Regions from separate parts of the Mesorhizobium sp. M0598 genome, predicted to be linked through region 1. Evidence: predicted binding sites of a transcription regulator. Region 1 holds the regulator's gene; the other holds the start of a gene.
The links. The regulator PhoB, encoded in region 1, activates phosphate uptake and scavenging genes when phosphate is short. The targets are predictions, from matches to a motif close to TGTCATNNANCTGTCAT.
Positions count from the first base shown of each region.

Region 2: a site for PhoB is predicted at 1,579-1,595, ahead of phnC (phosphonate ABC transporter ATP-binding protein). Genes of this name have one in related genera too.

Region 1 is NZ_JAMYQL010000005.1:154,913-159,340, forward strand. Features, by position in the region: gene xylF (D-xylose ABC transporter substrate-binding protein) at 1-660, opposite strand, end outside; gene NKI59_RS09420 (ROK family protein) at 947-2,191, shown strand; gene phoB (phosphate regulon transcriptional regulator PhoB) at 2,201-2,890, opposite strand; gene phoU (phosphate signaling complex protein PhoU) at 2,907-3,614, opposite strand; gene pstB (phosphate ABC transporter ATP-binding protein PstB) at 3,647-4,428, opposite strand, start outside.
Region 2 is NZ_JAMYQL010000003.1:352,036-356,463, forward strand. Features, by position in the region: gene NKI59_RS06680 (DapH/DapD/GlmU-related protein) at 1-237, shown strand, start outside; partial or broken gene NKI59_RS06685 (DUF1868 domain-containing protein) at 789-1,498, shown strand; gene phnC (phosphonate ABC transporter ATP-binding protein) at 1,666-2,532, shown strand; gene phnD (phosphonate ABC transporter substrate-binding protein) at 2,622-3,530, shown strand; gene phnE (phosphonate ABC transporter, permease protein PhnE) at 3,690-4,428, shown strand, end outside.

The DNA.
Region 1 (4,428 bases):
GTCATTAGCGGCGACCACGGCATCGACCTTGTTGTCGTTGGCGGTCAGGAACTGTTCCATGTTCTTCTGAGCGTTGGCCGGCAGCCAGCCGTCCGTATAGGCCTCGCCGACATTCTTGATCTTGCCGCCGTCGATGGCCTCCTTCAGCACCTCCATCGAACCGGCAAACAGGAAATCGGCATTCGGATCGGAACCCGAACCCTTGATGAAGACGTAGTTGCCTTCCGGCTTCACCTTGAAGACTTCGCGGGCCTGCATGCGGCCGACTTCCTTGTTGTCGAAGGTCAGATAGAACACGTCCTTGTTCTCGATCAGCCGGTCATAGCCGACGACCGGGATGCCTTCGTCCAGTGCCTTCTGCACGGCCGGCCCGATGGCCGAGGCGTCCTGCGCCAGGATGATCAGTGCGCTGGCGCCCTGCGAGATCAGGCTCTCGACGTCGGTGAGCTGCTTGCCGGGGTTGGACTGTGCGTCGGCGGAAATATACTTGTCGCCTGCGGCCTCGATGGCCGCCTTCATTGCGGCCTCGTCGGTCTTCCAGCGCTCTTCCTGGAAGTTCGACCAGGAAACGCCGATGACCTTGTCTTTAGCCTGCGCCACCGACGCCAGCGCCAGCGTCATGGCGACACCCGCCAGAATGGCGGTCGTGAATTTCTTCATCATATCCTCCCTGCGCCGCGTACGGCGTGACCAATTGGCTCAAAGACCAGCTTAGAAGCTCTAATTTTTTCGAGCCTCGAAAAAATACTGGCCCGATCTCCGGCTGCTGTCAACATCGATTCTGATGGATTTTGATGACTCTGCGAGTTTTTTCGAGCGTCGGAATAAACGATGACAGCGCCACCTGCATCTGACACTATTTGCCTGCATCCGACACTATTTGTCGGACATTACCGACGGCTTCCGGTTCATGAGCAGCCGCGGCAACCGGGAGGAAAGCAAAACAATGTCGGTCGGAATCCGCCATGACGATTTGCGCCGGCGCAACCGGGCGATGGTGATCTCGGCGGTGCGCCGGGCCGGCCAGCCATCGCGTACTGAGATCGCAGCTACCACCGGCCTCAGTCATTCGACCATATCGGCGATCTCTTCCGACCTGATACGGGAAGGCATCCTCGCCGAGAGCAAGGCAAGTGAGCCCGTTTCGTTGAAACGCGGTCGTCCGCAGGTCGGCCTCGCCCTCAACCCGGAAGCGGCGGCGGTGCTGACCGTGGTGTTGTCGCTGAATTTCCTGTCGGCCGCCATTATCGACTATACGGGACAGGTGGTCGCCGAGGAACAGCGCCGGCTGGACACGCTGACCATGCCGCGCGACGAGCTGATCCGTGAATGCATGGCCATCGTCCGGCGCCGGCTGCAGGATCCAGACCTTGACGTCCGCAGTGTCGCCCGCATCGCCCTGGCGATTCAGGGCATTACCGACTCCCCTGCACGCGCCATGCTGTGGTCGCCGATCACGCCGCAGACCGACATCGCCTTTGCCGACATGCTGGAGGACGAATTCGGCATCCCGGCAACGGTGGAGAACGACTGCAACATGATGGCGGTGGCTTTGCGCTGGCGCAATCCGGATCGCTATCGCGACGACTTCATCGCCATCCTGCTTTCGCATGGCATCGGCATGGGGCTGGTGCTGAAGGGCGAACTGTTCACCGGGACGCATTCCTCGGGCGGCGAATTTGGCCACATGATCCATCGTCCGGGCGGCGCGCTCTGCCGTTGCGGGCGGCGCGGCTGCATCGAGGCCTATGCCGGCAACTACGCCATCTGGCGCAACGCCAGGCAGATGAGCGAAGACAGCGAACCGGTCGCCGACGTCAGCGACGCCGACATGCGAGCACTGGCGGCCCAGGCGCGCGAGAAAGATGGGCCGGAACGCGAGGCCTACCGCAAGGCCGGCGAAGCGCTGGGTTTCGGTCTCGGCTCGCTGTTCGCGCTGATCGATCCGGCACCGGTCGCGATGGTCGGCGCCAGTGCCGCCGCCTTCGATCTGATCGAGCCGGCCTTGCGGAAGGCAATCGCCCAGACCGCCGGCGGTCAGCATTCAGGCTCGATCTCCTTCGATACAGAGCCGAACGAATTGCCGCTGATCCGCGAAGGCTGCGCGATGCGGGCGTTAAGCTTCGTCGACCAGGAGATTTTCGCGCCGGGCGCGCAAATGAGGCCCAGCGTCAGAAAGAACGTAGCCTGACCAGGCGGGTCAATCTTCCCTGATCGCATAGCCGGCACCGCGGATGGTGCGGATGACATCCGGCATCCGGCCGTTGTTGACGGCTTTGCGCAGCCGCCCGACATGCACGTCGACGGTGCGTTCGTCGATGTAGATTGTCTCGCCCCAGACATTATCGAGTAACTGGCTGCGCGAGAAGACACGGCCCGGATGCCGCATCATGAACTCGAGCAGCCGGAATTCGGTCGGCCCGAGCCTGATTTCGCTCTTCTTGCGATAGACTCTGTGCGATTCGCGATCGAGAACGATGTCGCCGACCTTCAGCACGCTGGACAGCACTTCCGGCTTGGCGCGCCGCAGCAGCGCCTTGACCCTGGCCATGAATTCCGGTGTCGAAAACGGTTTGACCAGATAGTCGTCGGCGCCGGTCGAAAGACCGCGCACCCGGTCGCTCTCCTCGCCGCGCGCGGTCAGCATGATGATCGGCAGCCGCTCGGTTTCGGGGCGCACCCGCAGCCGACGACAGAGCTCGATGCCGGAAACCGCTGGTATCATCCAGTCGAGCACCAAAAGGTCGGGCACATTCTCCTGCAAACGGATCTCGGCTTCGTCGCCGCGTGTCACCACCTCGACCTGGTAGCCTTCGGATTCGAGATTGTAGCGGAGCAGCACACCCAACGGCTCCTCGTCCTCCACCACCATTATGCGTGGTGCGATCATCGGCTGGGCACCCCCATCATGTCACCGGTGCGGACATTGTCGTTTCGTCCTGCTTCGGACGATTGACCGGCAATTGCTCGCCGGTCAGCACATAATACGCATTTTCGGCGATGTTGGTGACATGGTCGCCGATCCGCTCCAGATTCTTGGCGCAGAACAGCAGGTGCGTGCAAGCGGTGATGTTGCGCGGATCTTCCATCATGTAGGTCAAGAGCTCGCGGAACACGGACGTGTATTTGACGTCGATGCGCTCGTCGGCGGCACGCAGCTTGGCCAACGCGGCCGCATCGCCTGCAGCATATTCCTCGATGACACCCTGCACCTGGATGAGAACCAGCTGCGCCATCGCGTCGATGGAATGCGACAGGTCCCGCGGCGTGGCGCTGAGGCCGACCGCACTCACGCGCTTGGCGATATTCTTGGCAAGGTCGCCGATGCGTTCGAGGTCGCCCGCCATGCGGATCGCTCCGACCACATGGCGAAGATCGTGGGCCATCGGCTGGCGTTTGGCGATCAGGGTGATGGCGCGGTCGTCCAGTTCGCGTTGACGCGCATCCATGATGGCGTCGTCGGAAACGACGCGTTGCGCCAGCACGTTGTCGGAATTCAACAGGGCCTTGGTCGCCCCGCCGACCATCGAACCGGCGAGGTCGGCCATGTCGCGGATCAGCTTGCTGATCTGCTCGAGATCCTCGTCGAAAGAAGCGACTGTGTGTTCGCCCATGATCCTGTCCTCAAATGCATGATCGGAATGGCTCAGCCGAAGCGGCCAGTGATGTAGTCCTGCGTGCGCTTCTCGCGGGGCGACGTGAAGATCTTCTCGGTCCGGTCGAACTCGACCAGTTCACCCAGATACATGAAGGCGGTCTGGCGCGACACGCGCGCCGCCTGCTGCATGTTGTGGGTGACGATGACGATCGTGTAGTCGGCTTGCAATTCGTCGATCAGTTCCTCGATCTTGGCAGTCGACAGCGGGTCGAGCGCCGAAGCCGGTTCGTCGAGCAGAATGACTTCCGGCTTCACCGCCACGGTGCGGGCGATACAGAGCCGCTGCTGCTGGCCGCCGGACAGGCTCAAGCCGCTGGCGTTGAGCTTGTCCTTGACCTCGCTCCACAGCGCGGCGCGCCTCAACGCCTGTTCGACGCGGCCGTCCATCTCGGACTTGCCGAGGTTCTCGTAGAGCCTGACGCCGAAGGCGATGTTCTCGTAGATCGACATCGGGAACGGCGTCGGCTTCTGGAACACCATGCCGATCTTGGTCCTGAGGAGGTTGAGATCCTGCGACCGGTCGAGAATGTTCTTGCCGTCGAGCAGCACCTGGCCCTCGGCCGTCTGTTTTGGGTAGAGCTCATAGATGCGGTTGAACACACGCAGCAGCGTCGATTTCCCGCAACCCGAAGGGCCGATGAAGGCCGTGACGCTGCGCTCGGGCAGCGACAGGCTGATGTCCTTCAGCGCCTTGCTCTGGCCGTAGTAGAAGTTGAGGTTCTTGACCTCGATCTTCGTCTTCTCGGCTACCGTTTCGGCCATCGTCATGT
Region 2 (4,428 bases), on a different contig from region 1:
ACCGTCGGCGATGGTGCAGCAGTCGGCGCCGGCGCCGTCGTGTCCAGGGATGTCGCCCCATACACCATCGTCGGTGGCGTGCCGGCAAAACCAATCCGCGAACGCTTCGACCGCCGCACGGCTGAGCGCTATCAAGCGCTGGCCTGGTGGGATTGGGATCACGCCCGGCTACGCGCCGCGCTCGACGATTTCCGCGAGCTGGAGGCCAATCAGTTTTTGGAGAAGCATGGGGGTTGACGCCCTGAATAAGTCAGCCGCTCAGGCAAATGTCCAAAATAATAGAAAGAAATCCTAACGTAATAAGAATAGCAACACAAGTCTGATTTAACCTGATAAGTCCTATAAATTTTTTGTCATAACCAATATCTATAAGCGATTTGGTTTTTTCCTCAACTTTATTTGCAAAATTTATCGTAACTAGCACGATTAAAAAAATGAGAATCATTAGAATAATGGCCGCGTCACGCCCATTTCCATAATTGTACAAGTATCCAGATATTGGATGGTTCAAGCTACCAACCCGATATATGGACGTCAAAACCAGGGCCACTGTGAAACTCATCGCAGCGACTACCCCTGCAGCATACAGTCGCAACCACTGGCGCCAACGTAGCAATTAGGAAGCCTCTCTTTGATACGAGTTTGAATCTTTATTTCAATCTTGATGATGTGGAAACCCCGGCAGCATCACTTGGCGAATCATGCGTTTGATATTCTACTTCTTGGCACGGTTTTCATGTCCCTGACACATCGTCGGGGCAGGACGCGGCCTTCGTTTGGAGATCGCAATGCCTGTTTCAGTCAGACCTTCGCTCGCCGGATTCTTTGCCGGCTCGAACCCGACCCCTCCGGTGCATCTCGGCAGGCGCTACGACACCTCTGGTAATTTTCTCAACGAGCCCGGCAACACGGTCGTCTGCCATCTCGTCAACGGCTCGGCTTCGGAAGCGGTGATCATCGACGTGCGTGAGCGCATGCGCGCCATGCCTGATGCCGACGGGCTGGCCTTCACGCCCGTCTCCAGCCTGCACATGACGCTGTTCCAGGGCATCATCGAATACCGCCGCCGGCTTCCCTATTGGCCGGAGGATGTGCCGCTCGACACCAGCATCGACGACATGACCCGCCTCTATCAGGAACGCCTGAACGGCTTCGAAGGCTGCGGCGCCTTCAAAATCAAGGTCGTCGATGTCGTACCGACGGGCTTGACCGTTGCCGGCGCAACCGATGAGGACGTGCGTATCCTGCGCGCATGGCGCGATGCCTTGTCGGCGCCTTTCGGATACCGGCGTCCGACCACGACACTTACGTCTTCCACATCACGTTCGCCTACCAGATCCGGCGTCTGGCGGACGAAAGGGCGTCCGAGTGGCAAGATCTGTTCGACGATTGCCTCTCGCTGTTTGCCCGCCAGGCTCCGGTGATCGAGCTGCGGCCACCTGCCTTTTGCCGCTTCAGGGACATGGAGCATTTCGAGGAGTTGCTGATCCTCGGCTGATCCCATCCAAGCCGCCCGGACGGCAGCGGTTTGGGTCAACTCGCCTTCGCGCCAAACGCGCCTGTGGGCAGTAACAAAACTGACATCAATCCGACACCGCAGGTTCATGCCGTTGCGCTAGCGAGGGTTAACAGACCTTCAACCGCGACTGGACTGGAACTTACCCCATGTCAGCAACGCCAGAAATGTCAGCAACGCTCGAAATTCGCGGCGTCACCCGCCGGTTCGGCAAGAACACCGCTGTCAGCAATGTCGACATCTCGATTCCGCACGGTCAGATGGTCGGCATCATTGGCCGCTCCGGCGCCGGCAAATCGACGCTGCTGCGCATGATCAACCGCCTCATCGATCCCAGCCAGGGATCCATCCTGTTCAACGGCGTCGAGGTCTCCGGGTTGCGCGGCTCGCCGCTCCGGCGATGGCAGCGCGACTGCGCCATGATCTTCCAGCAGTTCAATCTCGTGCCGCGCCTCGATGTGCTGACCAATGTGCTGCTCGGCCGGCTCAACCACCGCTCGACGCTGTCCAACCTATTTGGCATGTTCTCCCGCGGTGAATGCGCCGAGGCGGTTGCAGCCCTCGAGCGCCTCGACATCGCCCGCACCGCCCTGCAGCCGGCCGGCACGCTTTCCGGCGGCCAGCAGCAGCGCGTTGCGATTGCGCGCGCCATGATGCAGCAGCCGAAGGTGTTGCTGGCGGATGAGCCGATTGCCTCGCTCGATCCGCTCAACGCCAAGGTGGTGATGGATTCGCTGCAGGACATCAATTTGCGCGAGGGCATCACCGTCATCACAAATCTGCATACGCTGGATACGGCCCGCACCTACTGCAACCGCATCATCGGCATGGCCGCCGGCAAGGTCGTCTTCGACGGCTCGCCCGAAGCCCTCAACCGCGAGGCCGTGCGCATGGTCTACGGCACCGACAGCAATGGCGGCGAAATCTCCGAGGCCATCACCTCCACCAGTGTCGCCATCAAACAGAAAATCGCTGCATCCGCCGGACCGCTCGAGCCCGCATTCCCGGGATATTGAGAACGGCCTGATCGCCCGCCCGCGTCAAAGCACCTGTCAAAAAATTCGAACGCTACCGGCGCGAGGCCGGAACCAACAGGAGAGAGATAATGTTCAGGAAGATGGTTTTTGGCGCCGTTTCATTGCTCGCCATCGCGGCAAGCGCCGCTCACGCCCAGGATATCAAGGAATTCCGCATCGGCATCCTTGGCGGTGAAAACGAAGCGGACCGGCTGCGCAACTTTCAGTGCCTCGCCGATCACATGAAGTCCGAATTCGGCTTCGAGAAGGTCTCGCTGTTCCCGGCCGCCGACTATGACGGCGTTATCCAGGGCCTGCTCGGCGGCACGCTCGATTTCGCAGAGCTTGGCGCGTCGGGCTATGCCAGCGTCTACCTCAAGGATCCGAACGCCGTGACTCCGATCCTCACCACCGAGCAGACCGACGGCGCGACCGGCTATTATTCGATCGGCCTTGCGCTGAAGTCGTCCGGCATCACCGACATCAAGTCGGCCAAGGGCAAGAAGCTCGGCTATGCCGACCCGGATTCGACCTCCGGCTACCTGATCCCGCTGACCCAGATCCCGAAAGACACCGGCGCTTCGAACGAAACCTTCTTCGCCTCGACACAGTTCAATGGCGGCCACGAGAACAACCTCCTCGCGGTTCGCGACGGCAAGGTCGATGTTGCGGTTGACGATTCCTCTGGCATCGGCGACTTCAAGAACGGCTACACCTCCGGCACCTTCCACAAGGAAGTCGCCAAGGGCGCCGTGGACCCCAACGATTTCGTTGAAGTCTGGCGCTCCGGCTTGATCCCGAACGGCCCGCTGGTCGTGCGCACCGCACTCGGCGGCGACATGAGCGCCAAGCTCGCCAACTTCTTCACCAGCCTGCCGGCCAAGGACAAGCCTTGCTTCGAGGCCGTCGAAGGCGGCGATTTCACCGGCTATGTTCCGGTGAAGCCGGACTTCTACAGCGTCATCGTCGAAGCCCGCAAAGCCGCGATCGGCGGCTGACGACAATTGCGGAAAGGGCGGCGTCCATTAGAGCGACGTGCGTCCACTTGGACGCACAAAGTACGCTCTAACACTTAGATGCCGCATCGTGCTTTCCGAAAGTCGACTTTCGGGCCGATGCGGTCGCCGCCCTTTTTGCGTGTCCGCTCGTGACCCCGTATGACCTTCGCCGCTACAATTCGTTCAGACGCGGTCCGGCAGGCAGCAGACGCCTGGCGACGCCAGACGTCCTTGCGCCGGTTCTACACGGCGCTCGGCATCGGCTCACTGCTTGTCGCCATGTGCACAGCCATGTGGTTCGCCGACGAGGCCAATGCCGGACATTTCTTCGATCGGCTGCCGCACATACTGGATTTCCTTGGTTGGCTTGTTCCCAAGGACTGGAACGACGTCTGGCGGGCGCTGTTCGACATCGCATCGCCGCACGACAAGGGCAGCCAAGAGTTCAACTTCCCGCTTGGCCGCGTCTATCTCTGGGGCGGCTTTTATCTACCCGAATATTTCGAGCTGATGCTCACCACGCTTAACGTGGCGCTGGTTTCCACTTTCATCGGCTTTGTCTTTGCGGTGCCCTTTTCCTTCATCGCCGCGCGCAACTTGACGCCCAGTCCGGTGCTCAGGCTCGTCGTCAAGCGCTTCATGGAACTGCTTCGCGCCTTCCCCGAGATCGTCATTGCCGGCCTGTTCGCAGCCATCCTCTCGACCGGCCCGGTCGCAGCCATCATCGCCATCGGCCTGCATTCCATCGGCGCCCTCGGCAAGCTCTTCTACGAGATCAACGAAAACATCGACATGCGTGCCGAAGAAGGCCTGCGCGCGGTCGGCGCCAACTGGTTCGAGCGCGTGCGCTTTGCCGGCCTGCCGCAAGTGCTGCCCAATTTCATGTCCTACACGCTGC